DNA from 3 places in the Streptomyces sp. NPDC050528 genome. Region 3 is predicted to be linked to each of the others. Evidence: riboswitches for the same ligand, from Rfam matches in the RefSeq annotation. Region 3 holds a riboswitch; each other region holds the start of a gene.
What was found. Region 3 has a riboswitch for cyclic di-AMP ahead of ACIBK4_RS25750 (C40 family peptidase). Riboswitches for the same ligand answer to the same signal wherever they lie in the genome.
Positions count from the first base shown of each region.

Region 1: it holds a riboswitch for cyclic di-AMP, as region 3 does, so the genes downstream of both, ACIBK4_RS18810 (transglycosylase family protein) here and ACIBK4_RS25750 (C40 family peptidase) in region 3, are expected to answer to the same signal.
Region 2: it holds a riboswitch for cyclic di-AMP, as region 3 does, so the genes downstream of both, ACIBK4_RS39915 (peptidoglycan DD-metalloendopeptidase family protein) here and ACIBK4_RS25750 (C40 family peptidase) in region 3, are expected to answer to the same signal.

Region 1 covers NZ_JBITHH010000005.1:114,085-124,481, reverse strand. Annotated here, with positions in the region: gene ACIBK4_RS18835 (SurA N-terminal domain-containing protein) at 1-266, shown strand, start outside; gene ACIBK4_RS18830 (nucleoside triphosphate pyrophosphohydrolase) at 452-1,465, shown strand; gene ACIBK4_RS18825 (tetratricopeptide repeat protein) at 1,765-3,927, shown strand; gene ACIBK4_RS18820 (cytochrome P450) at 3,924-5,300, shown strand; gene ACIBK4_RS18815 (transglycosylase family protein) at 5,538-6,524, shown strand; cyclic di-AMP (ydaO/yuaA leader) riboswitch at 6,719-6,887, shown strand; gene ACIBK4_RS18810 (transglycosylase family protein) at 6,897-7,595, shown strand; gene eno (phosphopyruvate hydratase) at 7,908-9,194, shown strand; gene ACIBK4_RS18800 (septum formation initiator family protein) at 9,316-9,792, shown strand; gene ACIBK4_RS18795 (DUF501 domain-containing protein) at 9,854-10,397, shown strand, end outside.
Region 2 covers NZ_JBITHH010000014.1:156,046-166,442, forward strand. Annotated here, with positions in the region: gene ACIBK4_RS39895 (helix-turn-helix domain-containing protein) at 1-236, shown strand, start outside; gene ACIBK4_RS39900 (DUF6126 family protein) at 233-358, shown strand; gene ACIBK4_RS39905 (tyrosine-protein phosphatase) at 413-1,210, opposite strand; gene ACIBK4_RS39910 (alpha-galactosidase) at 1,381-3,453, shown strand; cyclic di-AMP (ydaO/yuaA leader) riboswitch at 3,757-3,919, shown strand; gene ACIBK4_RS39915 (peptidoglycan DD-metalloendopeptidase family protein) at 3,924-4,844, shown strand; gene ACIBK4_RS39920 (SGNH/GDSL hydrolase family protein) at 5,088-5,873, shown strand; gene ACIBK4_RS39925 (TetR/AcrR family transcriptional regulator) at 6,033-6,647, opposite strand; gene ACIBK4_RS39930 (Glu/Leu/Phe/Val dehydrogenase dimerization domain-containing protein) at 6,725-7,903, opposite strand; gene ACIBK4_RS39935 (MBL fold metallo-hydrolase) at 8,164-9,366, shown strand; gene ACIBK4_RS39940 (ATP-binding protein) at 9,795-10,397, shown strand, end outside.
Region 3 covers NZ_JBITHH010000007.1:380,516-390,912, forward strand. Annotated here, with positions in the region: gene ACIBK4_RS25740 (ATP-dependent Clp protease proteolytic subunit) at 1-572, shown strand, start outside; gene ACIBK4_RS25745 (hypothetical protein) at 580-888, shown strand; cyclic di-AMP (ydaO/yuaA leader) riboswitch at 1,228-1,407, shown strand; gene ACIBK4_RS25750 (C40 family peptidase) at 1,411-1,884, shown strand; gene ACIBK4_RS25755 (ATP-binding protein) at 1,970-2,428, opposite strand; gene ACIBK4_RS25760 (helix-turn-helix domain-containing protein) at 2,641-3,510, shown strand; gene ACIBK4_RS25765 (DUF397 domain-containing protein) at 3,520-3,753, shown strand; gene ACIBK4_RS25770 (8-amino-7-oxononanoate synthase) at 3,795-4,922, opposite strand; gene bioB (biotin synthase BioB) at 5,070-6,272, shown strand; gene ACIBK4_RS25780 (adenosylmethionine--8-amino-7-oxononanoate transaminase) at 6,265-7,557, shown strand; gene bioD (dethiobiotin synthase) at 7,559-8,308, shown strand; gene ACIBK4_RS25790 (LuxR C-terminal-related transcriptional regulator) at 8,305-10,397, opposite strand, start outside.

The DNA.
Region 1 (10,397 bases), on a different contig from region 3:
CCTGGCTCGCCCAGTACGGCGTCCCCCCGCAGAGACTCGACGAGAACCTCCGCCTCCAGGTGGAGGGCCGCAAACTCGCCGCGAAACTTGGCACCGACACCACCCAGCCGGCCTTCTGGAAGGCCCTCTCCACCGCCTCCAAGGAACTCCACGTCGACCTGAATCCGCGCTACGGCACGTGGGACGTGGCCAAGAGCAGCCGGGTGGACGCGAAGACGCCGTGGGTGCGGGAAGTTACTGCGGCGGGGACTCAGCAGTCGGCGTGACGGGCGTGACCGGTGTGACTCGCGTGACCGGTGTGACCGCCTGGCCGGCGTAACGGTACGGCGGGGTTGAGCGCCGGTGAGTGTGCGGTACTGGCGGGAGCGCCGACGGGCCTGTGGACAACAGGGCCGCTCGTCGGCCTGTGGATAACTCCGGGGCTGTCGGCGGCGTGGGTTACGTTCGGTGGGTGAACGCAACCAGCTCCGCCCCCGATGGCAACCCGGCCTCCGCCCCCGGCCGCATCGTCCTGCTCACCACCAGCCACCGCGTCGCCCCCGGCCTGCTGTCCTGGCCCGCGTGGCAGGCGCTGCACGACGCCGACCTGGTGTTGTGCGGGGACGGCGCGCATCCGCAGCTGCCGTATCTCCGTGAAGCGGGGATACGGGTGGACGAGGAGTCCCCGACCGCCGAGGAACTGGTCGCGGACTGCGCGGACGGCTCCACGGTGGTGGTCGTGGCCACTGGCGAGGGCGAGCCCACCCTCACCGACGGCCTGGCCCGCCTGGCCGGCTCCGGCCGCGTCCAGATGCCGGACCTGGAACTCCTCCCCGCCTCCTACGACCTCCCGGGCGCCCGCCTCCTCGACCTCGTCCAGGTCATGGACCGCATCCGCGCCGAGTGCCCGTGGTCCTCGCAGCAGACCCACGAAGGCCTGGCGAAGTACGGCATCGAGGAGGCATACGAGCTCGTCGACGCGATCGAGGAGGGCGACCGCGACGAACTCCGCGAGGAACTGGGCGACGTCCTCCTCCAGGTCGTCTTCCACGCCCGCATCGCCGAGGAGGACCCCGACGCCCCCTTCTCCATCGACGACGTGGCCGCCGGCATCATCACCAAGCTGATCCACCGTCACCCCCATGTCTTCGGCGACGAGACTGCTTCAACTCCCGAGGACGTGAAGGCGCATTGGCTCCGCACGAAGGCCGAGGAGAAGCGCCGTACCTCTATTACCGAGGGCATCCCCATCGGCCAGCCCGCCCTGGCCCTCGCCTCGAAGCTGGCATCGCGTGTGCGGACGGCGGGACTTGAGGTGACGTTGCCTACGGGGGACGCCGGCATAGGGATCGGGTACGAGTTGCTGGCGCTGGCTGTGCGGGCTGAGGCGGACGGGGTGGATCCGGAGGCGGCGTTGCGGGCGGCGGGGCGGGCTTATCGGGATGCGATCAGGGAGGTGGAGTCGGGGAGCGGGGCCGGACGGTGAAGGTGAAGTAGGGCGGGTGAGGTCGCTCCGAGGGGCGGATTCGGGGGCGTGGGCTCAGTACCGTGGGGAGTGTTGGGGCAGGGACGGGTTCGGGTGTGGGGGAGTGCGTGGACGACGGGGAGTTGGAGCGGCTGGCTGACGAGGCGGCCGATGTGTTGGCGATGGGATTGGGCTCGCCTGACTGGGCCGCGGTCCAGAGCGAGTTTGTGACCTGGTTCAGACGGCGCGGACTGGACGCGTATGCGGGGGCTATCGGCGCTGTCCAATGGGGGAGGAGACGATCCCCCAGCGAGGAGCGGATGGCACTGTGGCGTCGCCAGCTGCGCGAGGGAATCGGGAGGCCGTCCGACGTCGCGGCGGCCAGCGAACTCCGCTCCCTCACCGATCGGTTGCTCCCGTCCGTGCTGCTGGCGCCCAGCGACGGAGCACTTGTCGACATCGGACGGCCGGCGCCCCTGCCCCTACCCCCCGAGCCCACCGGCGGAGACCTCCTCGACTTCCGCCTCAGCACCTTCAACGGGCAGGTCGTCGGCGTCCAGCACGTGAACAACACGTACGGCGCAGTCCCGCCTTCGGGTGACGCCCAACCAGGCCCGCTCGACTGGCCGTTGGTGAAAGACGTCGAGCCGCGTACACACGGGGTCCGGCCGACCCGCCGGGTGAAGGGGCTGCCCGCGTTGCCGCCGTACGTACGCAGGGACCAGGACGGGATGGTCGACTCGGCTTTGGAGCAGGCGCGTTCGGAGGGCGGATTGGTGGTCGTCCTTGGTCCGGCGTACTCGGGCAAGTCGCGTACCGCCCTGGCTGCGATGGCTCAAGTACTCCCCGAATACCGCGTGTTCGCGCCCGCCCAGCATGAAGACCTACGGAAGCTGCCCGCGCTGCTGCGGGGCCGGGCGGAGCGGTGTGTCGTCTGGCTGGACGACCTCGACGTGCATCTCGGGAACGGTGGTCTGGAGCCGAGACTGCTGGGCCAGTTGACCGGGCTCGAAGCGGTCGTACTGGCGACGATGCGGGAGGAGGCCTACGCCAAGCACGCCCGGAGGACGTCCGCTCAGAGCCGGCTGCTGGGCCTGGCGCAGCTCGTTGAACTTCCTCGCGTCTGGGGGCCCGCCGAACGGAAGCGTGCTGAGGAGATGGGTGATCCCCGGCTCGTCGAGGCTGCCCGCGAGAGCGGCACGGTGGGAGTCGCCACCTACCTCGCCATCGGCCCCCGCCTCTGGAACGACTGGCAACTTGCCCCGAACCGGGAGCGGCACCCTCGCGCCCACGCGCTGGTACGGGCGGCCGTGGATCTGGCCCGGTGCGGGCTGAAGGGGCCTTTGTCGCAGGACCTGTTGGTGATGATGCACGAGAGGTACGACGTCGAGGGGCTGGAGCGGGAGTCTCTGGAAGACGCCTGGGAGTGGGCCGGGCGGAAGCGGTACGGGGTGCTGCGCCTGCTGAGGTGGAGCGAACGGCCGAAGGGATCGTTCGCGGACGTGTTGCCGTATTTCGTGTACACGGCTGACCAGGACGAGACGTTCCCGCCCGTCGCCGACTGGGTGTGGGGGTACGCGCTGGAGGAGGCGCGGGCCAACCCGGCGATGTACGAAGTAGAGAGCGTTGCCGCCAGGGCACGGACGGCATATCTGAGCAAGGCCGAGACGGGGGACGCGTCGGCCATGCACGCCCTCGGCCTGCTCGAAGAGAGCCTTGGGGAGGGGGAGAAGGCCGAGTCGTGGTTCCGACGGGCAGTGGAGGCGGGGTGGGTCGAGTCCGCTGGGTACCTTGGGCGGCTGCTTGTGGAGCGCGGCGAGAGCAGGGAGGCGGAACCCTTCCTGGAGTCGGCCGCCGAAGCCGGGGACGGTGACGCGGCAATGCTGCTCGGAAAGCTCTTGTTGGAGCGAGCCGAAGGGTGGATGTGGGACGGGGCCGAGGCGGGGAACCCGGAGGCCATGCACCGCTTGGGCGATGTGCTGTTCGGAAAGGGGGATGTCGAGGCCGCCGGCGGTCGCTACTTCGAGGCGGCGACCGTGGGATATACCGGGGTCGCCCTGAGCCTGGGTTTGTGGCATCTCCTGCGCAACGAGCGTGACGAAGCCGAGGTGTGGCTGGGTCGCGCGGCGGGAGACGGCAATGAGCGGGCAAGTTACCCGCAAGCACTGTTGAAGCGCGAGCCTGCGGCCCTGGCGGATGTCGCGACCTACTTCAGCGACACCGACGACTGGCCCCTCGATATTGCCCACTACGGCGTCGTACTGGAGAAGCAGGGCGACCTCGACGAAGCCCGTGCCCAATACGAGAAGGCCTACGAGTCCGGCGACTCCTACGGTGCCTACCGACTCGCCACCCTCCTCGAAAAGCAGGGCAACCCCGAAGAAGCCAAGCTCTGGTACCGCAAAGCCGCCGACATGGGACACCCCGCTGCCCTGAATGCCCTCGCCGAGCGCACCCCCACCCCGGATACCGTCAAGGAGTGACAGACCAGCCCAGCCACCCCACCCCGCCGGATCCCGGGACCCCCGCCCCCGAACTCTTCACCTGGGAATTCGCCACCAACCCCTACCCCGCCTACGCCTGGCTCCGCGAACACGCCCCCGTGCACAAGACCCGCCTGCCCAGCGGGGTCGAGGCCTGGTTGGTCACGCGTTACGGCGATGCCAAGCAGGCGCTCGCCGACCCGCGCCTCTCCAAGAACCCCGCTCACCACGACGAACCGGCGCACGCCAAGGGCAAGACCGGGATTCCGGGTGAGCGCAAGGCCGAGTTGATGACGCATCTGCTGAACATCGACCCGCCGGACCACACGCGCCTCCGACGACTGGTCAGCAAGGCGTTCACACCCCGGCGGGTGGCCGAATTTGCGCCCCGGGTGCAGGAGTTGACGAACGATCTGATCGACCGGTTCGCAGCGGAGGGCTCCGCCGACCTCATCCACGACTTCGCCTTCCCGCTCCCCATCTACGCCATCTGCGACCTCCTCGGCGTCCCCCGCGAGGACCAGGACGACTTCCGGGACTGGGCGGGCATGATGATCCGTCACGGGGGCGGGCCGCGAGGCGGAGTCGCGCGGTCCGTCAAGAAGATGCGGAGCTATCTCGCCGAACTCATCCACCGCAAGCGCGAGGCTCTGACCGACGCCCCCACCCCGCACCTTGACGCGAACCTCTCCGGCGCCCCCGCTCAGCAACCCGGCAGGAACCCCTCCGACACCCCCGCCTCCGCCCCCGCCCCCGGCGAAGACCTCCTCTCCGGCCTCATCCGCGCCTCCGACCACGGCGAGCACCTCACCGAGAACGAGGCCGCGGCGATGGCCTTCATCCTCCTCTTCGCCGGGTTCGAGACGACCGTCAATCTGATCGGCAACGGCACGTACGCCCTCCTCACCCACCCCGACCAGCGCACCCGCCTGGAGAAGTCCCTGGCCGCGGGGGAGCACGACCTCCTCGAAACCGGCGTAGAGGAACTCCTGCGCTACGACGGCCCGGTGGAGCTCGCCACCTGGCGGTTCGCCACCCGGCCGCTCACGCTCGGCGGGGAGGACATCGCGGCCGGCGACCCCGTGCTCGTCGTACTCGCCGCCGCGGACCGTGATCCGGAACGGTTCGCCGATCCCGACGTGCTCGATCTCGGGCGGCGTGACAATCAACACCTCGGTTACGGCCACGGGATCCACTACTGCCTCGGCGCCCCGCTCGCCCGCCTGGAGGGCCAGACCGCGCTGGCCACCCTCCTCACCCGCCTCCCCGACCTGCAACTCGCCGTGGATCCGGCCGACTTGCGCTGGCGCGGCGGCCTCATCATGCGCGGACTCCGCACCCTCCCCGTGGAGTTCACCCCAGAGCGCCCCTGAACGGGGTGGTCAGAGCCCGCGAACCCCAAGCCCGAACAGGTCATCCAGCGCCCTAAACCCGAAAGTGACAGTTCTTCAACTCTGTGATCTTCACGTGATCTCCGTGGCATTAACTTGTGACAAGTGATCGACTGTGGATACGTTCACCTACCAGCGCGGCGCCCCGCACCACCCCTCGCACCACCCCGCACGCCCCCCGCCGCGCGGTCCCCCCGCTGTCACGCGAAAGGCCTCCGCATGCTCTCCGGGAACGGTCGTCACCGTCGCCCCCGTCAGGCTCCGGCACTCCTCGTCGCGGCCGGCGTCACCGGCTCCGCCATCGCCATCCCGCTCCTCGGCGCCGCCGCGGCGAACGCCGCCGACGGCACGACCTGGGACAAGGTGGCCAACTGCGAGAGCGGCGGCTCCTGGAGCGAGAACGACGGCAACGGCTACTACGGCGGCCTCCAGGTGACGCAGGACGAATGGGACAAGTACGGCGGCCTCGACTACGCGCCCAGCGCCGACCTGGCCAGCCGCTCCCAGCAGATAGCCGTCGCCGAGAAGATCCTCGCCGACAAGGGCACCTCCGCCTGGACGACCTGCGCGCTGCTCTCCGGCCTCACCACCACCTCGGGTTCGACGAACGTCGACACCGGCCTCGCGAGCGACTCCCCGTCGGGCACCCCGACCGGTTCGTCCGACTCCGACGCGGACTCCGGTTCGTCCGACCCGTCCACTTCCTCCGGGTTGTCCGACTCCGGCGTCACGGACTCGACTTCGTCCGGCACGTCTGGCACCTCCGACGCGTCCGGCGACTCGTCGAGCGACAGCCCCTCGCCCACCGCGACGGACAACTCCGCCAAGTCCGACAAGTCCGCCACTCCTTCGGCCGGTGACGACTCGGTCGCCGCTTCCCCGAAGCTCGACGAATCGGACAACTCGGCCCAGGCGGCGGGCAAGTCGAGCCTCGTCGACACCGGCGCGCTCGGTGATTCCGGCGAGCAGGGGAGCAGTCAGCAGAGTGCCGGGAAGCACCGCGGGGCGAGTGCCGAGGAAAGTGTGACGCCGCAGACGTACACCGTCCGCGCCGGCGACTCCCTCGCGTCCATCGCCGACTCCCTTGGCTTCGACGGCGGATGGCGTGCACTCTACGCCGAGAACAAAAAGGTGATAGGCGCCGATCCGACCCAGATCGCCGCCGGTCAGACCTTGGATGTCGGCACGGAAGCGGACGAAAACTAGCAAGAGGGCGGCGGGAGTTCGCGTCATGCTTCGCTCGGGAATGTCCGGTTTGATCAAAGTGTGGGATGAGTCTCAGAAGGCCTGATCGTCTTTGAAATCCCGTGGATTCTCTGTCTACGGTCAAGGCCGCTCGTCACCACGAGCGTCCGGTTGCCGCAACGCCGAGTCCTGCCAGCGGCCTCCGGGAACAGTCGTCGCGTCAAGCGCCGTAGGCAGGAGCGGGGGACCCAAGGTAAGCGCCGGGCCCGGCAGTTGATGCCGGGTGCGGCTTGGGGTGAAGTCGTGCGCCGAGAGGTGCGCGGCCGGGCAACTCACACGGCCCGAACCCGACAGCTCACCTCGCAGGCGTCGGTGAGGGGATTGGGATTTTCCATGCTGTTTTCCAGCAAGGGCAAGCACCGCCGTCCGTCCAAGGCCACCCGCGTCGCCACGCTCGCCGGCGTCACCGGTGTCGCGATAGCCGCCCCGCTCATGGCGACCGGCAGCGCCTCCGCCGCCACCGCGTCCGAGTGGGACACGGTCGCCAGCTGCGAGTCCGGCGGCAACTGGTCCATCAACACCGGTAACGGCTACTACGGCGGCCTGCAGTTCTCCGCCTCGACGTGGGCCGCGTACGGCGGCACCGCCTACGCCGCGACCGCGAACCAGGCCTCCAAGTCCCAGCAGATCGCCGTGGCCGAGAAGGTTCTCGCCGCCCAGGGCAAGGGCGCCTGGCCCACCTGCGGCACCGGCCTGTCGAGCGCCTCCTACTCCGGCGGCAGCTCCAGCTCCTCCTCGAACAGCTCGTCCGGCACCAGCTCCTCGAAGAGCACCACCGAGCGTTCCACGAGCGACACCACCGCCTCCCGCTCCGCCGAGCGCCCGGCGGCCAAGAAGACCGTCACCACCCCGACCGGCAAGAAGGTCAAGAAGGGTGACGGCGAGTACAAGGTCGTCAAGGGCGACACCCTCAGCTCCATCGCCGAGAAGCACAAGGTGAAGGGCGGCTGGCAGCAGCTGTTCAAGCTGAACAAGGACATCATCGACGACGCCGACTTCATCTTCCCGGGTCAGCAGCTCCACCTTAAGTAGTACTCAGCTGAACCACAGCGCCCTCACATCCGTGGGCTCCATCATGGAGACCTCGTGAGGGTCACCCCCGTCCCCCACGGGCTCCCCGCTCCGGTGCGTGTTCCCCCGTACGCACCGGGGCGGGGCTTTTTGTGCCCGGCTTCTGCAAGCCGCGCGCATTTTTACCGGACTCTTTGTTCCGTTCGGAAACAATTTACTCTCGGTTCTGTCCATCAGGCGGCCGACCGGATGGCCAATCGCCCCGAGCCGGTTAGGCTCGTCTCGCAGAGCCGCTGCGGTGTTGCCGTAGCCGCGTCAGAACCCAAGAAGGAGATGCTCGTGCCGTCCATCGACGTCGTCGTAGCCCGGGAAATCCTGGACTCCCGAGGCAACCCCACGGTCGAGGTCGAGGTCGGCCTCGACGACGGCAGCACGGGTCGTGCCGCCGTTCCGTCCGGCGCCTCCACGGGTGCCTTCGAAGCCATCGAGCTGCGTGACGGCGACCCCAACCGCTACGGCGGCAAGGGTGTCGAGAAGGCCGTCCTCGCCGTCATCGAGCAGATCGGCCCGGAGCTCGTCGGCTACGACGCCACCGAGCAGCGCCTGATCGACCAGGCGATGTTCGACCTGGACGCCACCGACAACAAGGGCTCGCTCGGCGCCAACGCCATCCTCGGCGTCTCCCTCGCCGTCGCGCACGCCGCGTCCGAGGCCAGCGACCTCCCCCTCTTCCGCTACCTCGGCGGCCCGAACGCGCACCTGCTGCCCGTTCCGATGATGAACATCCTGAACGGCGGCTCGCACGCCGACTCGAACGTGGACATCCAGGAGTTCATGATCGCCCCGATCGGCGCGGAGTCCTTCTCCGAGGCGCTGCGCTGGGGCGCCGAGGTCTACCACACCCTCAAGAAGGTGCTGAAGACCAAGGGCCTGTCCACCGGCCTCGGCGACGAGGGCGGCTTCGCCCCGAACCTGGAGTCCAACCGCGCCGCCCTCGACCTCATCATCGAGGCCATCAAGCAGGCCGGTTACATCCCCGGCGAGCAGATCGCGCTCGCGCTCGACGTCGCCGCGTCCGAGTTCTACAAGGACGGCAAGTACGAGTTCGAGGGCAAGTCCCGCTCGGCCGCCGAGATGACCGAGTACTACGAGGAGCTCGTCTCCGCGTACCCGCTCGTCTCCATCGAGGACCCGCTGTACGAGGACGACTGGGCCGGCTGGAAGGTCATCACCGACAAGATCGGCGAGAAGGTCCAGATCGTCGGCGACGACCTCTTCGTCACCAACCCCGAGCGCCTCGCCCGCGGCATCGAGGAGGGCACCGCCAACGCCCTGCTCGTCAAGGTGAACCAGATCGGCTCGCTGACCGAGACCCTGGACGCCGTCGAGATGGCCCAGCGCAACGGCTTCAAGTGCATGATGTCCCACCGCTCCGGCGAGACCGAGGACGTCACCATCGCCGACCTCGCCGTCGCGGTGAACTGCGGCCAGATCAAGACCGGCGCCCCGGCCCGCTCGGACCGCGTCGCCAAGTACAACCAGCTGCTGCGCATCGAGGAGATCCTCGACGACGCGGCCGAGTACGCGGGCCGCAGCGCGTTCCCCCGCTTCAAGGGCTGAGCGGTATCGGGCTGACCCCGGGGATCCACCGGGTCAATCCTTAGCCAGTCGTACGTACGTCCCCGCACCCGGTCCCGTACCGTGTGCGGGGACGTACGCACGTGTGAAGGGGAGGCGGGACATGGCCGTGAAGGACCGGGACCGGTTCTCCACCGCGACCAGGCTCAAGCTGCTCGGCGAGCAGACGGCGGCCCGTGTCTACCGCTCCCAGACCAAACGGCAGGCCCGCCGCTCCCGGCTCACCGGCCGGGCGGCCCTCCTCGCCCTGGTGCTGTGCTCGCTGATCGTGGCGCTGGCGTACCCGATAAGGCAGTACGTCTCCCAGCGCGCCGAGATCTCCGATCTCCAGCGGCAGCAGGACCAGGCACGCCAGCGCGTCGAGCAGCTCCGCGACCTCAAGGCACGCTGGCAGGACGACTCGTACGCGGAGCAGCAGATCCGGCAGCGGCTGCACTATGTGATGCCGGGGGAGACCGGTTACATCGTGATCGACCCGGACGCGGCGAAGCAGTCGCGCGCGGAACTGGGCGCGGCCGACCGTCCCTGGTACGCGAACGTGTGGGACGGCGTCGACAAGTCCGACGCGTCCGACCAGTGAGCACCAGCAGCCAGAACCACCAGCGAGAACTGACCCATAGAAAGACGTCCTGAAGACAGTCATGGAAAAGCCCCCGCCGTCCACTCCGCGCACCGAGCCCACCGACGCCGACGTCGAGGCCTTCAAGCAGCAGCTCGGGCGTCCGCCGCGCGGGCTGCGCGCGATCGCGCACCGTTGCCCGTGCGGACAGCCGGACGTGGTGGAGACGGCCCCCCGCCTCCCCGACGGCACCCCCTTCCCGACGACGTACTACCTCACGTGCCCGCGCGCCGCCTCGGCGATCGGCACGTTGGAGGCGAACGGCGTGATGAAGGAGATGACGGCGAGGCTGGAGACAGACCCCGAACTGGCCGCCGCGTACCGCGCCGCGCACGAGGACTACATCGCGCGCCGTGACGCCATCGAGGTCCTGGAGGGCTTCCCGAGCGCCGGCGGCATGCCGGACCGCGTGAAGTGCCTGCACGTCCTGGTGGGCCACTCCCTGGCCGCGGGCCCGGGCGTCAACCCGCTCGGCGACGAGGCGATCGCGATGCTGCCGGAGTGGTGGGCGAAGGGCCCGTGCGTGACCGTGCCCGGGGTACCGCCGACCGGCGAGGAGCCCGTCG
Region 2 (10,397 bases), on a different contig from region 3:
TGCGCGTGCACCCCGGCGAGGAGTGGCTGTACGTCCTCACGGGCCGGCTGCGGCTGCGCCTCGGCGACACCGCGCACATCCTCGCGCCGGGCGACAGCGCGCACTTCGACTCGCTGACCCCGCACCGCCTCGCCGCCGCCGACGAGGACGGCGTCGAGGTCCTGTTCGTCCACACCCTGCTGCAGAGCCCCACGGCCACCCTGTGCCTGGGCCCGATCACCGGAGAGACGCCATGAGCGGCAACAACATCGAGGACAAGTTCCCCCGCGCCCTGTGGGTGCGGCTCATCATCTACATCGCCGTCGGCCACCTCTTCGCGGCCTTCATCTACCTGCTGTTCTCCGTGGGCGCCAAGTAGCCCGCGACGGCGGCCTGTTGAGCCGGGTCGGTCGCTTCGGCCGCTTCGGCCGCTTCAGTCGAGCAGGCGCTCGCGCAGCCGCTCCCGGATCTCCGGGGTGATCCCCAGTCCCTGTTCCAGGTAGGCGTCCACACTGCCCCAGGTCTCCTCGACGGTGTCGAAGGCCGCCGTCAGATACTCGGCGCGGGCGTCGAAGAGGGGGCTGAGGAGTTCCATCACCTCGGGGGAGTAGGCAGAGACGGCGGAGCCGCTGCGGCGCACCTTGTAGCGGCGGTGCTTCGCGTTCGACTCCAGGTAGTCGGTCAGGATCGCCTCGCGCTCCACGCCCACGGCGAGCAGCGTCACGGCTATCGACAGGCCCGCGCGGTCCTTGCCCGCCGCGCAGTGCATCAGCGCGGGAACGCTGTCCTCCGCGAGCGAGTGCAGCACCTGGGAGTGCTCGGCGGTGCGCTCCGTGACGATCGTGCGGTACGAGGCGATCATCCGGTTCGCGCCCTTGTCGCCGCCGAGGATCTCGCGCAGCTGGTCCATCTCGCCGTCGCGGACCATCTTCCAGAACTCGGAGCCGTCCGCCGGGTCGCTCAGCGGCAGATTCACATTGCGCACGCCGGGCAGCTCGACGTCGGGACCCTCCAGCTTCTGGTCCGACGCGTTGCGGAAGTCGAAGATCGTGTGCAGGCCCAGCGAGGTGAGGAACGCGGCGTCCTCCTCGGTCGCGTGCGCGAGATGACCGCTGCGGAACAGCACCCCGTGCCGCACCCGCCGTCCGTCCACCGTCGGAAGTCCGCCCACGTCCCGGAAATTGCGCACTCCGGACAACTCCGGCTCGGTCGACGGAATCTGCTGCGTCACGAGGACTCCTCCCACTCGGCCCGACGGCGCGGCTCACCGGCGGGCACGTTCTCGACGATACGACATGGGTTCCACCGGCAATGAGTTGTCCACAGGCGTTGCCTCACAGCCCCCCTGCCGTTGATGATGTTGGCGCTTGAGCGGACTTGTTCGAATCTGTGAGGGACCTGATGCTGGAGATCGCCGAGAACGGCCGTACGTGGGTGCTGTCGGGCCCCACGAGCAGTTACGCCGTCCATCTCACCGAGGCCGACGAGCTGCTCCACCTGCACTGGGGCCCCGCGATCGCACTCGCCGACGCCGAGGAACTCGCCGCCCGCCCGCTGCCCGGCGGCTCCTCCTTCGAGTCCCCGCTCGACGGCCGGGAGGAGTACCCCGTCGAGGGCGGCCCCCGCTTCGCCCGCCCCGCCCTCTCCGTGCGGACGCCCGAGCGGCGCGGTACGGAGTGGACCTTCGAGCGGTACGACACCGAGGGCGACGAGCTGCGGCTGCGCTTCCGCGACACCGGACTGGCGATCACGCTGCACTACCGGATGCGCGGCGACGTCGTAGAGCGCTGGACGAGTCTCGACAACGGTGGGGCCGAGGCGCTGGAGCTGTTGCGCGCCGACTCCGCGACCTGGACGCTGCCCGAGCGGGAGGGGTGGCAGCTGTCGCAGTTGCACGGGCGGTGGGCCGCCGAGTCACGGCTGGTGCGTTCCGGTCTCACCTACGGTGAGAAGGTCATCGGCAGCCGGCGCGGCCACACCGGGCACCCGCATCTGCCCTGGGTGGCCCTCGACACCGACGCGACCGAGGAGCGCGGCGAGGTCTACGGCTGTGCCCTCGGCTGGTCGGGGTCCTGGCGGATCGCCGTGGCCCAACTCCCGGACGCGCGCGTGCAGATCACCGGCGGCGCCGGTTACGACGAATCCGGGCTGCTGCTCCTGGAGGCGGGGGAGTCCTTCACGACCCCCGTCTTCGCCGGGCTGTGGAGCGACGCCGGCTTCGGCGGCGCCAGCCGCACCTGGCACGCGTACCAGCGGGCGTACGTCATCCCGGACGCGGACCAGGACCGGCCGGTGCTCTACAACTCCTGGGAGGCCACCCAGTTCGACATCTCCGAGGAGCAGCAGGAGGTGCTCGCGCAGCGTGCGGCGGCGGCCGGTGTCGAGCTCTTCGTGGTCGACGACGGGTGGTTCGGGAAGCGCACCAGCGACCGTGCCGGACTCGGCGACTGGACCCCCAACCCGGACCGCTTCCCCGCAGGACTCAAGCCCCTCGCCGACCGCGTCCACGCGCTGGGCATGCAGTTCGGCATCTGGGTCGAGCCCGAGATGGTCAACCCGGACAGCGACCTGTACCGCGCCCACCCCGACTGGGTGCAGTACCAAGAGGGGCGAAAGCGGACGGAGTTCCGCAATCAGCTCGTACTGAACCTCGCCCGCGAGGACGTCCAGGAGTACCTCTGGGAGCAGCTCGACACGCTGCTCTCCAGCGCCCCGATCGACTACGTGAAGTGGGACTTCAACCGCTGTTTCACGGACGCCGGGTGGCCCGGTGACGCCTATCCGCAGCGCCTCTGGGTCGACCATGTGCGGGCGCTGTACGGCCTGTTGGACCGGTTGCGGGCGGCCCACCCGGGGGTGGCCTTCGAGTCCTGCTCGGGTGGCGGCGGCCGCATCGACCTCGGCATCCTGAGCCGCACGGACCAGGTGTGGACCTCGGACAACACCGACCCGCTGGACCGGCTCGCGATCCAGCACGGGTTCAGCCAGATCCACCCCGCGCGCGTGATGGCCGCCTGGGTCACCGACAGCCCGAACACTCAGCTCAACGACCGGGTCAGCAGCCTGCGTTTCCGGTTCGTGAGCGCCATGGCCGGAGTGCTCGGCGTCGGCGGCGACCTCTCGGAGTGGACCGAGGAGGAACTCGTCGAGGCCCGCCGCTGGGTCGACCTCTACAAGGAGATCCGCCCGCTCGTGCAGCACGGCGACCTCTACCGCCTGCGCCCGCCGAGCGGCGGCCTGAGCGCCGTGCAGTACGTGCGCGGCGACGAGACCGTCGTCCTCGCCCTGCTCCAGTCGCAGAACTACGGCGAGCCGCTGCCGGCGCTCCGGCTGCGCGGGCTCGACCCGACGGCGTCGTACGAATGCCTCGAAACGGGCGAAGTCCACCGGGGTGCCGTCCTGTTGCACCACGGACTGCGGACCGGGCTGCGCGGTGACCTTGATGCGACGGTTCTCCGTCTGCGTCGCATCTGATCCTTCTGTCCCAATTGCAGCCTTCGTTCCAACTCGCTCTGGAATAAAGGAACCTGATGATTGCGTACGTGAGCAGCGTCATATTCGTGACCGTGAGTCGTTCGTCATGTTCACGTAATTGGCATGCTTTTACAGGGGAATTGAGGGGTTGAGTCCCGGGGGAATTCACGGAGGGTGACTGTGAATTCCCACAGGGGATCGCAAGGAACGCAAATCCGTGGAACCTCCTGCTTGTCCCTTTGCGTCTTCCTCGCTTACGTTCGCCACCAATCCGGACGGACGCCCAGTCCTGCCGCCGACCGGACTTCGCATCCACTCACCCGTATGCGGCAGGAGCGGGGGACCCACAGGTAAGACGCCTGTTCCGGTCTCCGGAACGGGCTTGGGGTTTAGCCGCGACCAGCGCGCGGCCGGGCATCTCCAGCCCGCACCCGACAGCTCACCTCGCAGGCGCCGGAGAGGAATTCGTCATGCCCGCGAAGGGTAAGCACCGCCGCCCGAAGTCCCAGCGCTTCTCCCGCTCGATGGCCGTAGCCGGAACCGGCGGTGCCGCGCTCGCCCTTCCGCTCATGGGAGCCGCCGGCGCCCATGCCGCGACCCCGACTTCTGCTCCGGAAAAGGCGGTTCAGTCCGTTCCGGCGACCGAGAAGGCCGTCGCGGAGAAGGCGACCGTCAAGGCCTCCGGCGTGAAGACGTATTCGGTGCGGTCGGGCGACTGGCTCGCGAAGATCGCCGAGGAGCAGGACGTCACCGGCGGCTGGAAGAAGCTCTACCAGGACAACCGCGAGGCGATCGGCAGCGACCCGTCGCTGATCCACCCGGGCCTGAAGCTCTCCCTCGGTGAGAAGGCCGCGACGAGCGGGACGGGCGGGGCGGACACGGCCAAGTCCTCCAAGTCGTCCGGTACTTCGTCGTCCTCGTCGTCTTCCTCTTCGAAGAGCACGTCGGCCACGCAGAGCGACACGAGCACCAGCACTTCCACCGGCTACGCCCTCCCCGTGACCGGCGCGACCATCGGTACCGGCTACCACGTCGCCGGCAGCATGTGGTCCAGCGGCTACCACACGGGCGTCGACTTCGTCGTCCCGACCGGCACCACCGTCAAGGCGATAGCCGCGGGCACGGTCGTCTCGGCGGCCTACGACGGCGCGTACGGCAACGAGGTCGTCATCCGGCACGCGGACGGCGAGTACTCGCAGTACGCCCACATGTCGCAGCTCTCCGTCTCGGCCGGCCAGACCGTGACCGAGGGTCAGCAGATAGGCCTCTCCGGTGCGACCGGCAACGTGACCGGCCCGCACCTCCACTTCGAGATCCGGACCACGCCGTACTACGGCTCGGACGTGGACCCGGTCGCCTACCTCCGCTCGCACGGCGTCACCGTCGGCTGACATCGGGCCCCGACGCCCCTGCCCCACGCCATCGAAGGCCGGACCCAGATCCTTGGGTCCGGCCTTCGGGCATGGCAGTTCCGGGGTCAACGCCCCTGATCAGAGGCTTATTCCGACTTTGGACAACCCTTTACAAGTGGCTTATCTCACCGCCCGTCAACCCCTAAATACGATCGCGTAGGTCACAGGTGAGGGTGAATTATGGTTGCCGTGGCTAACGATTCGAAGAGTGACAACAGATCAGTGATCGGGTCGTACGTGGCGGTGGGGGACAGCTTCACCGAGGGCGTCGGCGACCCAGGGCCCGACGGGGCGATGGTCGGCTGGGCCGACCGGTTCGCGGTACTGCTCGCGGATCGGCGGCCCGAGGGCGACTTCGAGTACACCAACCTGGCCGTGCGCGGGAAACTGCTCGACCAGATCGTCGAGGACCAGCTCACCCGGGCCAAGGAGATCGGGCCCGACCTGGTCTCGCTGGCAGCGGGCGGCAACGACATCATCCGTCCGGGCACCGACCCCGACGAGGTCGCCGAGCGCTTCGAACGCGCGGTCGCCGACCTCACCGCCGCCGTCGGCACCGTCATGGTGACGACCGGCTTCGACACCCGCGGCGTGCCCGTGCTCAAGCATCTGCGCGGCAAGATCGCCACCTACAACGGACATGTGCGGGCCATCGCCGACCGCTACGGCTGCCCGGTGCTCGACCTGTGGTCCCTCAAGACGGTCCAGGACCGGCGGGCCTGGGACGGCGACCGGCTCCACCTCTCTCCCGAGGGGCACACGCGCGTGGCGCTCCGCGCCGGCCAGGTCCTCGGCATCGAGGTCCCGGCCGACCCGGACCAGCCCTGGCCCCCGCTGCCGCCGCGCGGCACGCTCGACGTCCGGCGCGACGACGTGCACTGGGCGCGCGAGTACCTGGTGCCGTGGATCGGGCGCAGGCTCCGGGGCGAGTCCTCCGGAGACCATGTCGAGGCCAAGGGCGCGCTGTCGCCGGACGACATCAAGATGCGGATCGAACGGGTCGCCTGAAGCGGGGTGAGTGCGTTACGGAGCCGCAGAGTCATGGGTGTGGCTGCCGCGCCGGGGGGTTCTACGTCGTCGTACGCCCCGGCGCGGTCACGGGCACCACGGTCTGCGAACTGAACCGACTGTCTACAGGGCCGAACCGAGTCTCTACGCAGGGACGGTTCAGGGCGCGGTCAACGCCGCCCGCTCCAGGCCGAGTTCCCGTGCCAGCGCCTCGTCGACCCACTCCAGGGCGCGCGCCCGCGACACCGCTCCCGCGTAGGCCGTCATCTGTACGGCGAGGCCGTCCAGGAGGGCCGTGAGGCGCAGGGCGGTGGTGGCCGGGTCCGGGCAGTGGAACTCGCCCGCGGTCACTCCCTCGGCGACGACCTCGGCGAGGGCCTGCTTCCACTGCCGGTCGAGATCGCGGGTGACGTCCAGGAGGGCGGGTTCGCGCAGGGCCGCCGCCCAGCCCTCGATCCACAGCCGCCAGCCCTTGGCCTGCCCGGTCGGCGCGTACCACCGCACCGCCGCCCGCAGCCGCCGCAGCGCGGTCGTACGGCGGCCGAGCAGCTTGCGCAGATGCGCCAGGTCGTCCTCGGCGGCGAAGGCGAACGCGGCGGCGACCAGTTTCTCCTTGGTCGCGAAGTGATAGAGCACCAGCGCGTTGCTCACCCCGAGCGCCGAGGCGACGTCGGCGATCCTGACCGCCGCCACGCCCCGCGCCTCGATCTGCTCCACGGCGGCCCGCAGCAACTCGGCCCGCCGCTCCGCCACGCTCAACCGCACTCTCGCCACGTGATCACCCTAATCCGTTGCCCCAGGGGTGTTGTCCCGTACGTCAGCGGTATCAGTCGGTCACCGGTACCAGCACGTCACCGGTACCAGCCGAATCGTTCCGCGATGACCGGCAGCCGGTCCGCGACGATGGCGTGCGCGGCGGCGCGCGGTGTCGTGCCGTCGGCCTCCGCGCGGGCCAGCATCAGATCGATCAGGGCGCGCATGGAACGCCGGGTGTGCGCGAAGGCCTCGTCCGCGTCCGCGCCGATGTCGCCGAACAGGGTCCACCACCACCAGGCGTTCGTCCCGGAGTTCACGACCACGTCGGGCAGAACGGTGACCCCGCGCGCGGAGAGCAGTTCCTCCGCCTCGGGCAGGACGGGCATGTTGGCCGCCTCGACGATCCAACGGGCCGTGATTCCCCGCTGGTTCGTGGTGTCGATCGCGTACGACACCGCCGCCGGAACCAGCACCTCCGCCTCGACGGACAGCCAGTCCTCGCCGGGGAGTTCGAGATCACCGGGGCGCAGCACGGAGCGGTCCACGGTGCCGTACGCGTCCCGGGCCGCGAGCAGCGCGTCGACGTCCAGTCCGCCCGGGTTCGCGATCGTGCCCTTGATGTCGGCGACGGCGACAAGCGACAGCCCCGCGCGCGTGAGGAACCGCGCCGTGGCCCCGCCCATCGTGCCCAGCCCCTGCACGGCGACCCGCGTCCCCGCGTACGGCACGCCCGCCCGATCCAGCGCCGCGAGCACCGACTCGGCGACCCCGCAGCCGCCGACCAGCTCGTCGAGCCCGATGCCGTCCACCTCGACCGCGAAGGCGTCCGCGAGCCGCCGCCGCGCCTCCGTCTCGTCGTCGAGCAGCGGATACACGGCCTGGATCGACGACACGAGCCCCGCCTCCGCGGCGGCCCGGTCGACCAGGTCCTGGGTGAGCCCGAGGTCCTCACCCGTCGTCCAGAAGCTCTCGACGTACGGCCGCATGGCACGCAGATAGCGCACGAGGACGTCGTACGACGCCGGGTCCTGGGGGTCGCAGTCGATGCCGCCCTTGGCGCCGCCCAGGGGGATGTACCGGCCCTCCGGGTCGTAGTGCAGCGCTTCTTTCATGGTCATGCCCCGGGCCAGCCCCGTCACCTCGTCGAGCGTGCAGCCCGGCCGCATCCGCAGGCCACCGCTGGACACCCCGCGCACCAGCCGGTCGACGACCAGGAAACCCCGGCGGCCGGTGACGTGGTCGGTCCAGGTGAGCGACATCAAGGGGGCGGTCATGGGGCTCCTCGGGGCGCCGGCCGGCCGGCAGGACGAGTACGGAACAGGGAGTACCGGACAGCGGATACTGAACGGTGAGTCAGTATCGGAAGCGGTGTCGCGTCCTGTCAACGGACGGGCGGGTTCCGTGCCGCACGGTCGACCTCCGGCGCGGAACTTTGGTCTTTCCTGGGAAACCGGCCCCGGAGGCGCCGACGCGGCGGCGTTGTCAGAGGTGTCGACCATAATGGAAAGCCTGACCGACCCGACCTGGAGGCATCGTGACCGGATTCCGTACGCTGAGCTCCGGGCTCCGCGCGCTGCAGCCCGCTGCCTTCGGCGCGGAGCCGAGCGGCGAGCGCCTGGCGCGCATCCGCAGATCGCCCCACTTCAAGGACGGCGTGTTCCAGAACCCCGGGGGCAGGACGAACACCGGGCCCTCCGGCGGCACGATGCGCGCGATGGGCAAGTCCTACCTCGACAAGGAGGAGCGCGCCCGCCGCGCCCCCGACGGCACCCTGCCGGTGCACGCCACCACCCTCGCCGACCTGGCCAGGCCCGCCGCGACCGGCCTGCGGCTGACCTGGATGGGCCACTCCAGCGTGCTGGCGGAGATCGACGGCCACCGGGTCCTCTTCGACCCGGTCTGGGGCGAGCGCTGCTCCCCGTTCCCGTTCGCCGGACCCAAGCGGCTGCACCCGGTGCCCCTGCCGATCGCCGCGCTCGGCCCGGTCGACGTCGTGGTCATCTCGCACGACCACTACGACCACCTGGACATGCCCACGATCAAGGCGCTGGCCGACACGGACACCCTGTTCGCCGTGCCGCTGGGCGTCGGCGCGCACCTGGAGCACTGGGGTGTGTCCCCCGACCGGCTGCGCGAGCTGGACTGGCACGAGGAGACCAAGGTCGGCGGCCTCACGTTGACCGCGACTCCGGCCCGGCACTTCTGCGGGCGCGGGCTGCGCAACACCCAGCACACGCTCTGGGCCTCGTGGGTGGTCGCCGGTGACGAGCACCGGATCTACCACAGCGGCGACACAGGCTACTTCGAGGGCTTCAAGGACATCGGTGCCGCGCACGGCCCGTTCGACGCGACGATGATCCAGATCGGCGCGTACAGCGAGTTCTGGCCCGACATCCACATGACGCCCGAGGAGGGCATGCGCGCCCACCTCGACCTCCAGGGCGGGCAGCCGCACGGGGTGCTGCTGCCGATCCACTGGGGCACCTTCAATCTGGCGATGCACCCGTGGGCCGAGCCCGGCGAGTGGACCGTGGACGCGGCGGAGGCGGTGGGCCAGGCCGTGGCCACACCGACGCCGGGCGAGCCGTTCGAACCGGGCGGCGAGCTGACGACGGGCCCGTGGTGGCGGCCCTTCGGGGGGACGATCGCCCACCCCTGGCGGACCCCGAAGCCGGTGGAGACGGAACCGAAGCCGACGACCGCTCCGGCGGAGCTGGACCTCGCGAACGAGCGCTGACCGACACGCTGTGTGATGTTCAGGGGTGTGGCTGAGGGCGGCCGGGCTCCCGGAAAACCACCCCTGCGGCTCGGCCGAGGGTGGGTGAGAGATGAAAGTCAGGGGCCGGAGGGTATCGAACCCTCCGGCCCCCGACGCCTGTTCGTGACCGGTTCCGATCAGGCGCGATCGATTTATTGTCCTTCTTCGGCGTGCGGTCGAGGGGGTTATCGGTCTGTCGTACGAAGCCTCATACCAGAGCGGGACGCTCCCCGTGGGACTTTGTCAACTGCCCACCGCACCTGACGTATTGACGACTACTGTCAGTGTCCGTCGGGCGACGCGGGGCCGAATTCTTCGGCTCTCTCGACCGGCACCGTGATGGCGTATGCCCGATTCGCGCACCCCGCGCGAACGAACCGGCCCGACGCACCAGTACGAGGACGCCGATGTCTCAACTCCGTGCACCGGCCGCACGCGCAGACCGCCGTGAAGGCGGCCGGCACGGGCGACCGGCCGCCCGACCCGTGCCCGCACTGCCCGAGACGCACATACGCCCCCAGCTCCTGCGTCTCGCCGTGCTGCCGCCCATCGCGGTCGCGCTGAGCGCCAGCGCGGCCGTCCTGTTCACCGTCCGCTCCACCGGAGCGCGGACCAGCCTCACCCTCTGGGGCGTGCTCGCCGGAGCCACCTCGGTGACGCTCGCGGGCATCCTGATCGCCGCCGTCGCCGCGGGCCGCGCCGCGAGTTCCGTCAGCGACCGCATTGGCGCCCTGCGCCGCAGCAGCGCACGCGGCGAGGCCGATCTGCGCGACCTGGTCGAGGCGCTGCGCCGCGGCGAGGGCCCGCCCGCACGCAAGCCGCGCGCCAAGCCCCCGGGGGACGCCGACGACTTCGACCTGCTCGCCGCCGACCTGGCACACGCGCACGACGGCGCCGTCACCGCCGTCGTCGCGGCGTCCCAGCTCTCCAGCCAGGCGGGCAGTGAACAGAAGGTCGAGGTCTTCGTCAACCTCGCCCGGCGCCTGCAGTCCCTCGTGCACCGGGAGATC
Region 3 (10,397 bases):
GGACCCTCGACCCGTACTCGAAGCTGCTGGAGGAGCGGATCGTCTTTCTCGGGACGCCGATCGACGACATCTCGGCGAACGACGTGATGGCCCAGTTCATGCACCTCGAATACCAGGCACCGGACCGGGACATCTCGCTGTACATCAACTCGCCCGGCGGTTCGTTCACCGCGATGTCGGCGATCTACGACACGTTGCGGTTCGTCACGTGTGACGTGGAGACGATCTGCCTGGGCCAGGCCGGCACCTCCGCGGCGCTGCTGCTCGCGGCGGGCACCCCGGGCAAGCGGTCCGCGCTGCCGGGTGCGCGGGTGGTGCTCCACCAGCCCTCGCTCCCCGAGCCGATCCAGGGTCAGGCGAGTGATCTCGCCATCCAGGCAGAGGAGTTGGCACGCACCCGGGTCCAACTGGAGGAACTGCTGGCCCTGCACACGGGCCGGACGGTGGCGCAGGTGAGCGAGGACATCGAGCGGGACCGGATCATGGATGCCCAACAAGCCCTGGAATACGGGCTGGTGGACCGGATCGTGGCCACGCGGAAGACTTCGCTCATCGAGCACGGCGGGGAGTGAGCCGACGATGCTGCCGCCGGAACTGCCGCCGCTGCCCGCACTCACGCGCGCCGAGGGCGAGTTGATCGACCGTTACCTGGATGTGGCCGACCTCCTCGGCCGAATCAACCCGGCGCACAACGGTGACACGTACCGTGGTCTGCGGGCCGCTCAGGCGCTCGTGGCCAAGGCCGCCGAGCTCCGGGACGCGCTGGCGCTGATGCACCAGCGGGGCGAGACCGAGCTGCACGCCCCCACACTCGCGCGGGCGCTGCGCGTGCTGGACGGGGAGCGCCGCACGGCGCGCGTCACCCTGCCCTCGCCCTCCGACAGTTGACGGACGCGAAGCTGTCCCGGACGACGTCGAAACGAGCCGAACGACGTACCCCCGATCGGCGTAGTCGCGCCTCCGCGCATACGGCCGTCCGGGTTGCGCAACACGCGTAGCCCGAGGGCCGGATGAAGTGTTCCGGTGCTGGTCCGGGCGTCACACCCGCCTCGACACTCCCTCGAACACCGATGCGTTCAGCCGAACGGGTGAGTGGTGAGTAACCCCACAAATCCCCGGTTCCGTTGGGCTTTTCGGACATTCATAGGTGAAGATCCCTGTCTGACGACAAGACCCCGCCGCAGCGGCGGGGCGATCCGGGCGGACGCCGAGTCCTGCCGCCGCCCGGATGACAGGTCGACAGGATTGCATCGGCAGGAGTGGAGGACCCAAGCACGACGGGTCGCCGGGACGGTCACGCCATGACCGGGCCGAGCAGCCCTTGGGGTGAAGCCGCGTCAGCGGCCGGGCAACTTCGCCAGCCCGAATCCGACAGGTCATCCTTCACAGGCGGCTGACGAAGGGTTGCGCATGACTGCGCTCAATCGTGTCCCGTCGCTGATGGTCAGGGCCGGTACGGCCTCGGCCTTCGCCATCGCCGCCGTTGGCGGCTCCGTCGTGATACCGGGCGTCGCATCCGACGCCGCGGCCGCGACACCCGCGACGAAGGCACTCCAGGTCGCGGCGTCCAAGAAGGGCGCCCCGTACAGGTACGGGGCCACCGGACCGGGCCGCTTCGACTGCTCCGGGCTCACGCTGTACTCGTACAAGAAGGCGGGCAAGAAACTGCCCCGTACGGCGGCCCAGCAGTACAACAAGACCCACCACATCTCGGCCAAGAGCCGCAAGGCCGGGGACCTCGTCTTCTTCCACTCGGGCTCCAGCGTCTACCACGTCGGCATCTACGCCGGCAAGGGAAAGATCTGGCACGCCCCGAAGACCGGGGACGTGGTGAGACTGCAGAAGATCTGGACCAAGAGCGTCTGGTACGGCCGGGTCAGCTGACCCACGCCGAAAACTCCCGAGGGGGTGGCGGTCTCCTGACGGACCGCCACCCCCTCGGGCGTCCGGGGACGTTCACCACGCCGTTCTACGGCTCCTGCTGGCCCGCGGCGGTCACCGGGCGGGCCGGTACCGTCCAGGGCACCTCGATGGATACCGTCTTGCCGCCCTCCAGGGTGGGCCGGACCTTGAGCCTGCCGCCGCACTCCGCGGTCAGCCAGCGGATGATCACCATGCCCCGGCCGTTGTCCTGCTGGACGGCGGCCGGCAGGCGTTTCGGGAACCGGGGATGGCTGTCGGTGACGCCGATGCGCAGCCGTTCGTCACGCTCCAGCTCGATGTCCACCGTGAAGGTGGGTGACTGCCCGAAGGTGTGCTGTACGGCGTTGGTGGCGAGTTCGGAGACGATGAGGCGGATGGTGTCGGCGACCTCCGTGTCCGCCGGAAGTCCCCAATCCACCAGGGTCCCGACCACATACGTGCGGGCGGCGGAGACCGAGGCGGGATCGCTCGGCAGAGTGACGGATGCTTCCAGATGGTCTGCCATGGCGCGGTCGTCCCTTTCCCGCGGGACCGGTGTCCGACACGGAGCGGATGGTTCGAGTACGGTCCCGGACTGGTGCTTCTTCGCCAGACTGCCATTACCGCGTCGGTAACGGTGGCGATCCACCAAGATATGCATATATCTGTCGCTCGAAGCGGTGAACTCTGCGACCCCAGACCGTATTTGGGCGGCTCGGAAGGAGTAAGGAGAAACCCATGCAGTACGGTCCCGCGGTGCGCCGCCGGAAACTGGGCGCCGAACTCCGCGCGTTGCGTGCGGAGGCGGGGCTCACCAGCGGTGAGGCGGCCCGGCTGGTCGGCTGGCACCAGTCGAAAGTGAGCCGCATCGAGACGGGCGCGAGTGGCGTGAAACCGCCCGACGTCCGGTTACTCCTGGACGCCTACCAGGTCGGCGACCCACAACTTCGGGACATGCTCCTCGTGTTGGCGGGCTCCGAGGACGGCGGCGGCCGGCACCACTGGTGGCACGCCTATCGCGGTGTACTGCCGCCCGCCTACCGGGACTTCATCAGCCTGGAGTCACAGGCCAGCACGCTGCGCACCCTGGAGACCTCGGTGGTCCCCGGACTGCTGCAGACGCCGGAGTACGCCCGCGCGGTGACCCGGGCCGCCGTGGGAGGCCTCGACAACGACGGCCCCGACCGGCTGGACGCCCTGGTGCAGGTGCGGTTGGCCAGGCAGGACGTGCTGCGCGCGGATCCGCCGCTGGAGCTGAGCGTGGTCCTCGACGAGGCGGTGCTCCGGCGCGAGGTGGGCGGGCCGGGGGTGATGGCACGTCAGCTGGACCGGCTCGTGGAGGCGGCCAAGCTGCCCCAAGTGAGGCTTCAGGTACTGCCGTTCGCCGCAGGAGCACACATCGGCATCACCGGGCCTTTCGTTATCTTCTCCTTTCCGAGCACTTCTGATCTGGACGTGGTTGTTCTAGACCACTTGACGAGTAGCCTCTACCTCGAACGGAAAGAAGACCTAGAGGCCTACACCGAGGCCTTCAACACCCTTCAGTTCCACGCCCTTTCGCCCGAGGATTCGTCGGATTACATCGCCGGGATAGGTGACGGCGCGTAAGGAGGCACCATGTCTGCACTGCCTCGGAACGTACCTTCCAGTTCTGACAGCTCTGAACTGTCCGGTGTGCGGTGGCTGCGCAGCAGCTACAGCACGGGAGCGAACAACTGCGTCGAGGCGGCTCGTCCGCGCTCAGGCCCCCGCGCGGGGCTGCTCGCCGTACGCGACTCGAAGGACCCGCAAGGACCCGCCCTGCTCTTCTCCCCCGCGAGCTGGACGGGCTTCCTCGCCACGTTCCACTGATCTGTCCGATCGCAGGCGACGCACGGCCGTGTCACGCCGACTCATGGTCGCGTCTCGCCGATCACACGTACAGCGCGTTCGATCTCGGCCCCGGAGAGGTCCGCTCGGGCGGTCAGCCTGAGCCGTGAGATGCCGTCGGGCACGGAAGGAGGACGGAAGCAGCCCACGGCCAGCCCTGCCGTACGGCAGTCGGCCGCCCATTGCACGGCCGCCTCCGGGGACGGCGCACGCACCGAGACCACGGCGGCGTCCGGACGTACCGCTTCCAGACCCGCGGCGGTCAGCCGTGCGTGCAGGTCGCCCGCCACGGCGCGCGCCCGGGCAGCCCGCTCGGGCTCGCGCCGCAGCAGGGTGAGCGCGGCCAGCGCCGCGCCGGCCGCAGCGGGCGCGAGCCCCGTGTCGAAGATGAACGTCCGCGCCGCGTTGACCAGATGGTCGATCACCCTGGCCGGCCCGAGCACGGCACCGCCCTGACTGCCGAGCGACTTGGACAGGGTCACGGTCACGACCACGTCCTCACACCCCGCGAGCCCCGCCGCGTATGGCGCCCCGCGCCCGCCCTCGCCCAGCACCCCGAGCCCGTGCGCGTCGTCGAGCAGCAGCCCCGCCCCGAACTCCCGGCACGCCTCGGCGAGCGCCCCCACCGGCGCCGCGTCCCCGTCCACGGAGAACACCGAGTCGGACACGACCACGGCCTGCCCGTCATGCGTCCGCAACGCCTTGCGCACCCCGTCCGGATCGGCATGTCCTACGACCTGGGTCGCACCCCGCGCCAGCCGGCAGCCGTCGATGAGCGAGGCGTGGTTCCCCGCGTCGGAGACGATCAGCGAGCCGTGCGGCGCGAGCGTGGTGACACCGGCGAGGTTGGCCGCGTACCCGGAGGAGAAGACGAGGGCCGCCTCGAAGCCGCAGAACTCGGCCAGTTCGCGCTCCAGTTGGGCATGCAGCTCGGTCGTACCGGTGACGAGCCGCGACCCGGTGGACCCCCCGCCCCAGGTCCGCGCGGCATCAGCAGCGCCCTCGACGACCTCGGGGTGATGGGCCAGACCCAGGTAGTCGTTGCTCGCGAGATCCAGCAGCGGCGAGTCGGCGGGACGGGGTCGCAGCGTCCGCACGAGCCCGGCGCGACGGCGCTGCTCCGCCTGTTCGTCGATCCAGCCGAACGCCATGGGTCCTCCGGGGCTTTTGTAGGCAGTGCACAGACACTAATCGGACGACCAGCCGCCCATGGTGTGGTGATACCCACACCGCCCGCCCCATCTCTTGTTCAATCTCTCCTTGGCCGCGGGCGGTCCCGTAGGACAGGATCGGATCTCATGGACCTGCTGAACACGCTCGTGGACAAGGGGCTTCGGCGCGAGCTGCCGACCCGCGCGGAAGCACTCGCCGTCCTCGCCACCTCGGACGACGACCTGCTGGATGTCGTGGCCGCGGCCGGAAAGGTGCGCCGGCACTGGTTCGGCCGACGGGTGAAGCTCAACTATCTCGTCAACCTGAAGTCCGGCCTGTGCCCCGAGGACTGCTCGTACTGCTCGCAGCGGCTCGGCTCCAAGGCCGAGATCCTGAAGTACACGTGGCTGAAACCCGACGCTGCCTCGAAGGCCGCGGCGGCCGGTGTGGCGGGAGGCGCCAAGCGCGTCTGCCTGGTCGCCTCGGGCCGGGGTCCGACCGACCGGGACGTGGACCGGGTCGCGGGCACCATCAAGGCGATCAAGGACCAGAACGAGGGCGTCGAGGTGTGCGCCTGCCTCGGCCTGCTCTCCGACGGCCAGGCCGACCGGCTGCGCGAGGCGGGCGCGGACGCCTACAACCACAACCTCAACACGTCCGAGTCGACGTACGGCGACATCACGACCACCCACACGTACGCCGACCGCGTCGACACCGTGCAGAAGGCGCACGCGGCCGGCCTGTCCGCCTGCTCAGGCCTGATCGCCGGCATGGGTGAGACGGACGAGGACCTGGTGGACGTCGTCTTCTCCCTCCGCGATCTCGACCCCGACTCGGTGCCGGTGAACTTCCTGATCCCGATGGAGGGCACCCCGCTCGCCGCCGAGTGGCACCTCACCCCGCAGCGCTGTCTGCGCATCCTCGCGATGGTCCGCTTCGTCTGCCCGGACGTCGAGGTCCGTATCGCGGGCGGCCGCGAGGTCCACCTGCGCACGATGCAGCCCCTCGCCCTGAACCTCGCCAACTCGATCTTCCTCGGCGACTACCTCACCAGCGAGGGCCAGGCCGGCCACGCCGACCTGGAGATGATCGCGGACGCGGGCTTCGAGGTGGAGGGCGCGGGCGAGGTGACCCTGCCGCAGCACCGGGCGACGGCGGGCGGCTGCGGATCACACGAGGACGCCGGATGCGGCGGGGGCTGCGGTGGACACGAGGGCGCCGGAGTCTGCGGTTCCGCTCCCGCCGCCGCCTCTACGTCCGCCCCCGCGCCGCACGTCGACGAGGTGCGCCGTGACCTGGTCTCCGTACGCCGTCGAGGTGCCGGAACGGACATCGCGCCCAATGCCTGACCCGATCGACCGCCTGCCCGTCCCGGAGCTGCTGGAACTGGACCGACGGCACGTCTGGCATCCGTACGGTCCGATGCCCGGCCGTGTCGACCCGCTCGTCGTGGAGTCGGCGAGCGGGGTGCGGCTCCGACTGGCGGGCGGCGGGGGCGAGTTGGTCGACGGGATGTCGTCCTGGTGGTCGGCGATCCACGGCTACAACCACCCCGTGCTCAACGAGGCCGCCCAGGAGCAGCTCGGCCGGATGAGTCACGTGATGTTCGGCGGGCTCACCCACGAGCCCGCCGTGCGCCTCGCGAAGCTCCTTGTCGACATGTCTCCGGACGGCCTGGAGCACGTGTTTCTGGCCGACTCGGGCTCGGTGTCGGTCGAGGTCGCGGTGAAGATGTGCCTGCAGTACTGGCGCTCGCTCGGCCGCCCCGCGAAACAGCGCCTGCTGACCTGGCGCGGCGGCTACCACGGCGACACCTGGCAGCCGATGTCGGTGTGCGACCCCGAGGGCGGGATGCACGAGCTGTGGTCCGGGGTGCTCCCGCGCCAGGTGTTCGCGGACGCGCCGCCGACGGAGTACGAGGAGTCGTACGCCGACCAACTGCGCGAGTTGATCGAGCGGCACGCGCACGAACTGGCCGCGGTGATCGTGGAGCCGGTGGTGCAGGGTGCGGGCGGGATGCGGTTCCACTCCCCCGCGTATCTGCGCGTGCTGCGCGAGGCGTGCGACGCGCACGACGTACTGCTGGTGTTCGACGAGATCGCGACGGGTTTCGGCCGCACGGGCGCGCTGTTCGCGGCGGAGCACGCGGCGGTGACGCCGGACGTGATGTGCGTGGGCAAGGCGCTGACCGGCGGCTACCTGACGATGGCCGCGACGCTGTGCACGTCACGCGTGGCCGAGGGCATCTCGCGGGGCGAGGTACCGGTCCTGGCCCACGGCCCGACCTTCATGGGCAACCCGCTGGCGGCCGCCGTGGCCTGCGCCTCGCTCGAACTCCTCCTGCACCAGGACTGGTTGACGGAGGTGAAGCGCATCGAGACGGGCCTACGGGAGGGCCTGGCCCCGGCGGCACAGCTCCCCGGTGTCCGGGACGTCCGCGTCCTCGGCGCCATCGGCGTGGTCCAACTCGACCACGACGTCGACATGAAGGCCGCGACGGACGCGGCCGTACGCGAGGGCGTGTGGCTCCGGCCGTTCCGCGACCTCGTCTACACGATGCCGCCGTACGTCACGGGCGACACCGACCTGGCTCGGATCACCCGCGCGGTCTGCGCGGCGGCACGGGAGGGATGACATGCCGGTACTGGTGATCACGGGCACGGGCACGGAGGTCGGCAAAACGATCACCACAGCCGCGGTAGCAGCCGCAGCGCTCGCCTCCGGCCGCACAGTGGCCGTCCTGAAGGCCGCCCAGACGGGTCTACGGCCGGACGAACGCGGGGACGCCGACGAGGTCACGCGGCTCGCGGGCGCGGTCACGGCGACCGAACTCGCCCGGTATCCCGAGCCGTTGGCACCGGGCACGGCTGCCCGCCGGGCCGGCATGGCGCCGGTACGCCCGCACGAAATCGCCGAAGCCGCCCAGAAGTTGGCCACCGAGCACGACCTGGTGCTGGTCGAGGGCGCGGGCGGGCTGCTCGTACGGTTCGACGAGGCGGGCGGGACGCTGGCGGACGCGGCGAAGTTGCTCGGCGCTCCGGTCCTGGTGGTGGCGTCGGCGGGTCTGGGCACCCTGAACACGACCGAACTGACAGCCCGTGAAATCCGTTCACAGGGGCTTGAGTTGCTGGGTGTGGTGATCGGCAGCTGGCCCAACACTCCTGACCTGGCGTCGCGTTGCAATGTCGCCGATCTGCCGGAGGTGGCCGGGGCGCCGTTGCTCGGGGCGTTGCCGGAGGGGGCGGGCGCTTTGGAACCCGCCGACTTCCGTGCTGCGGCCGCGAGTTGGCTGGTTCCCCGGCTCGACGGGACGTGGGACGCGGAGGGGTTCGGGGAGCGGGAGGCTCCGGCGGCCTGGGACTCCCGCTCGACCGGCGCCGTCTAGGAGGCCTCTCCCTCGGCCAGCAGCCGCACCAGTTCGATCCGTGACCGGATGCCCAACCGGCTGAAGACGCCGCGTAGATGGTGGTCGATCGTACGGGGGCTGAGGGCGAGGCGGACGGCGATCTCGCGGTTGGTGGCGCCGTCGGCGGCCATGCGGGCGACCATCAGTTGCTGGGCGGTCAGGCGGGTGGTCGGGGCGAGCTCACCCGGTGCGGGCAGGGCCGTCGCGGCCACCGGTGTACCCAGGGCCCGGAGTTCGGCGCGGGCCTGGGCGGCGCAGTGCGGGGCGCCGAAGGACTCGAAGGCCTCCAGCGAGGTGTGCAGCCGGTCGCGGGCCTCGGTACGCCGGCGCAGTCGGCGCAGCGCACCGCCCAACAGCAGCTCGGTACGGGCCCGTTCGAAGTCACGGGTGCCGTGTGCGTGCAGGTCGAGGGCGATGCGGTAGTGCTCGACGGCTTCGTCGCCGGGCGCCAGCAGGGCACGGCAACGGGCGCTCAGGGCAAGGTCGTCGGGGCTGCGTACGGCACGGGCCCAGCGGTCGTAGTCGGCGTGTGCCGCGCGGGCGATCCGGGTGTCCCCGCTGCGGGCGGCGGCCTCGACGTAGTGCGGGGTGGCCAGATGCCGGATCGCCCGGTGCCCGTGCCCCGGCCCGAACCCGGCGAGCGCGCGCAGCCGGGCCGCGGCGGCGGCGAACCGGCCACTGCTCAGGTCGAGATAGGCGAGCGCCCACTGGGCGAGGGCGGCGGGCAGCCCCAAGCCACGACCGAGGGCGTACGAGCGAGCGGCGGCGGCACGTTCCCGGCAGACATCGCCGTCCCCGGTGAGCGCGGCGAACATGGCGAGCGCGGCCTGCAGATGGCAGGCGCCGTTGTCCTGCCCGGTGGCGTGGGCCTGCCACAGGGCGTCCGCCGTCGCCGTCTCGGCGGCCCGCGGATGCCCGGTCCAGAACTCGGCGTACGCCCGGAACTCCATGGCCTGCGCCACGACCACGATCGCACCCCGCGCCCGCGCCGAGGCCGCCGCCCGCACGGTCGCGGTGGTGGCACGGGTGTGGTCGCCGAGCATCAACGCGGCGATCCCGGCGTGGATGAGGAGGGTGGGGTCACCCCCGGGTCCGCACCGCCCGGCGGCGGCCTTGAGCAGATCCCGCGCGTCCTCGTACCGCCCCTCGAACGCGGCGGCCAGTCCCCCGAGCGTCCCGTGCGGCACGATCCCGACCCGGGAGGCGACGGCCGCCGCCTCCCGGCACCGTCTCAGGTCCCCGGTGTAGACGGCGGCCTCGGTGGCGCGGGCGAGGAGGTGAACTGCGTGGTCGGGGGCGGGAGTTCGGGGTACGGCGGTGATGCGAGGTGTTCCGGTCGTGAGAGGCGTCCCAATGGTGAGCGATGTCGTAGCCGACGGAGATGTCGCGTCCGGCGAGGCAGCGCTCGGGGAGACCGCGTTCGGCGGGGCCACGTTCAGCGAAGCCGCAGGTTCTCCCGGCCCCCGTCGCCCCACCGCCGTCAGCAGCGCGTCGAACGCCTCGGCCGCGTTCCCCGCCCGCAACGCGAACACCCCGTTCAACGCGTCGCTGTCCGTCGTGGCCGCGAGTCTTCGCGCCCGGTCCCCCTCCCCGGACTGCCAGGCGTCCCCGGCGGCCCGGTTGAGGAGGCGGGACTGTTCGCGCGGGTCGCTGGAGAGCGCGGCGGCGCGTTCCACGAGGGCGCAGGCGAGGGGGTGTTCGCCGGCGTCGCGGGCCCGTTGCGCGGCCGTGCGGAGTTCGGCGGTGAGCCGCACGCTGGGGCCGAGCGCGCCCGCGCCCCGGTGCCAGGAACGTCGTGGTGTCTCGCCCTCGGCGCCCAACACCCGTGCCAGCAACCGGTGGACGTCCCGGCGGTCCGCCGGGTCCCCGGTTTCATACGCGGCGATCCTCGTCCACGCGTCGCGGAACACGACCCCGCCGGCCGTCGCGTGCGCGACCCCGGCCGTCTCGGCGGCGTCGAGCGGCCGGGTGTCGAGCCGCCCCGCCGCGACGGCACGCAGGAAGGCATGGGTGGCGACCGGGTACTGGTCCGCCGCCGCGAGCAGCAACAGCAGGCGTGTGTCGTCGG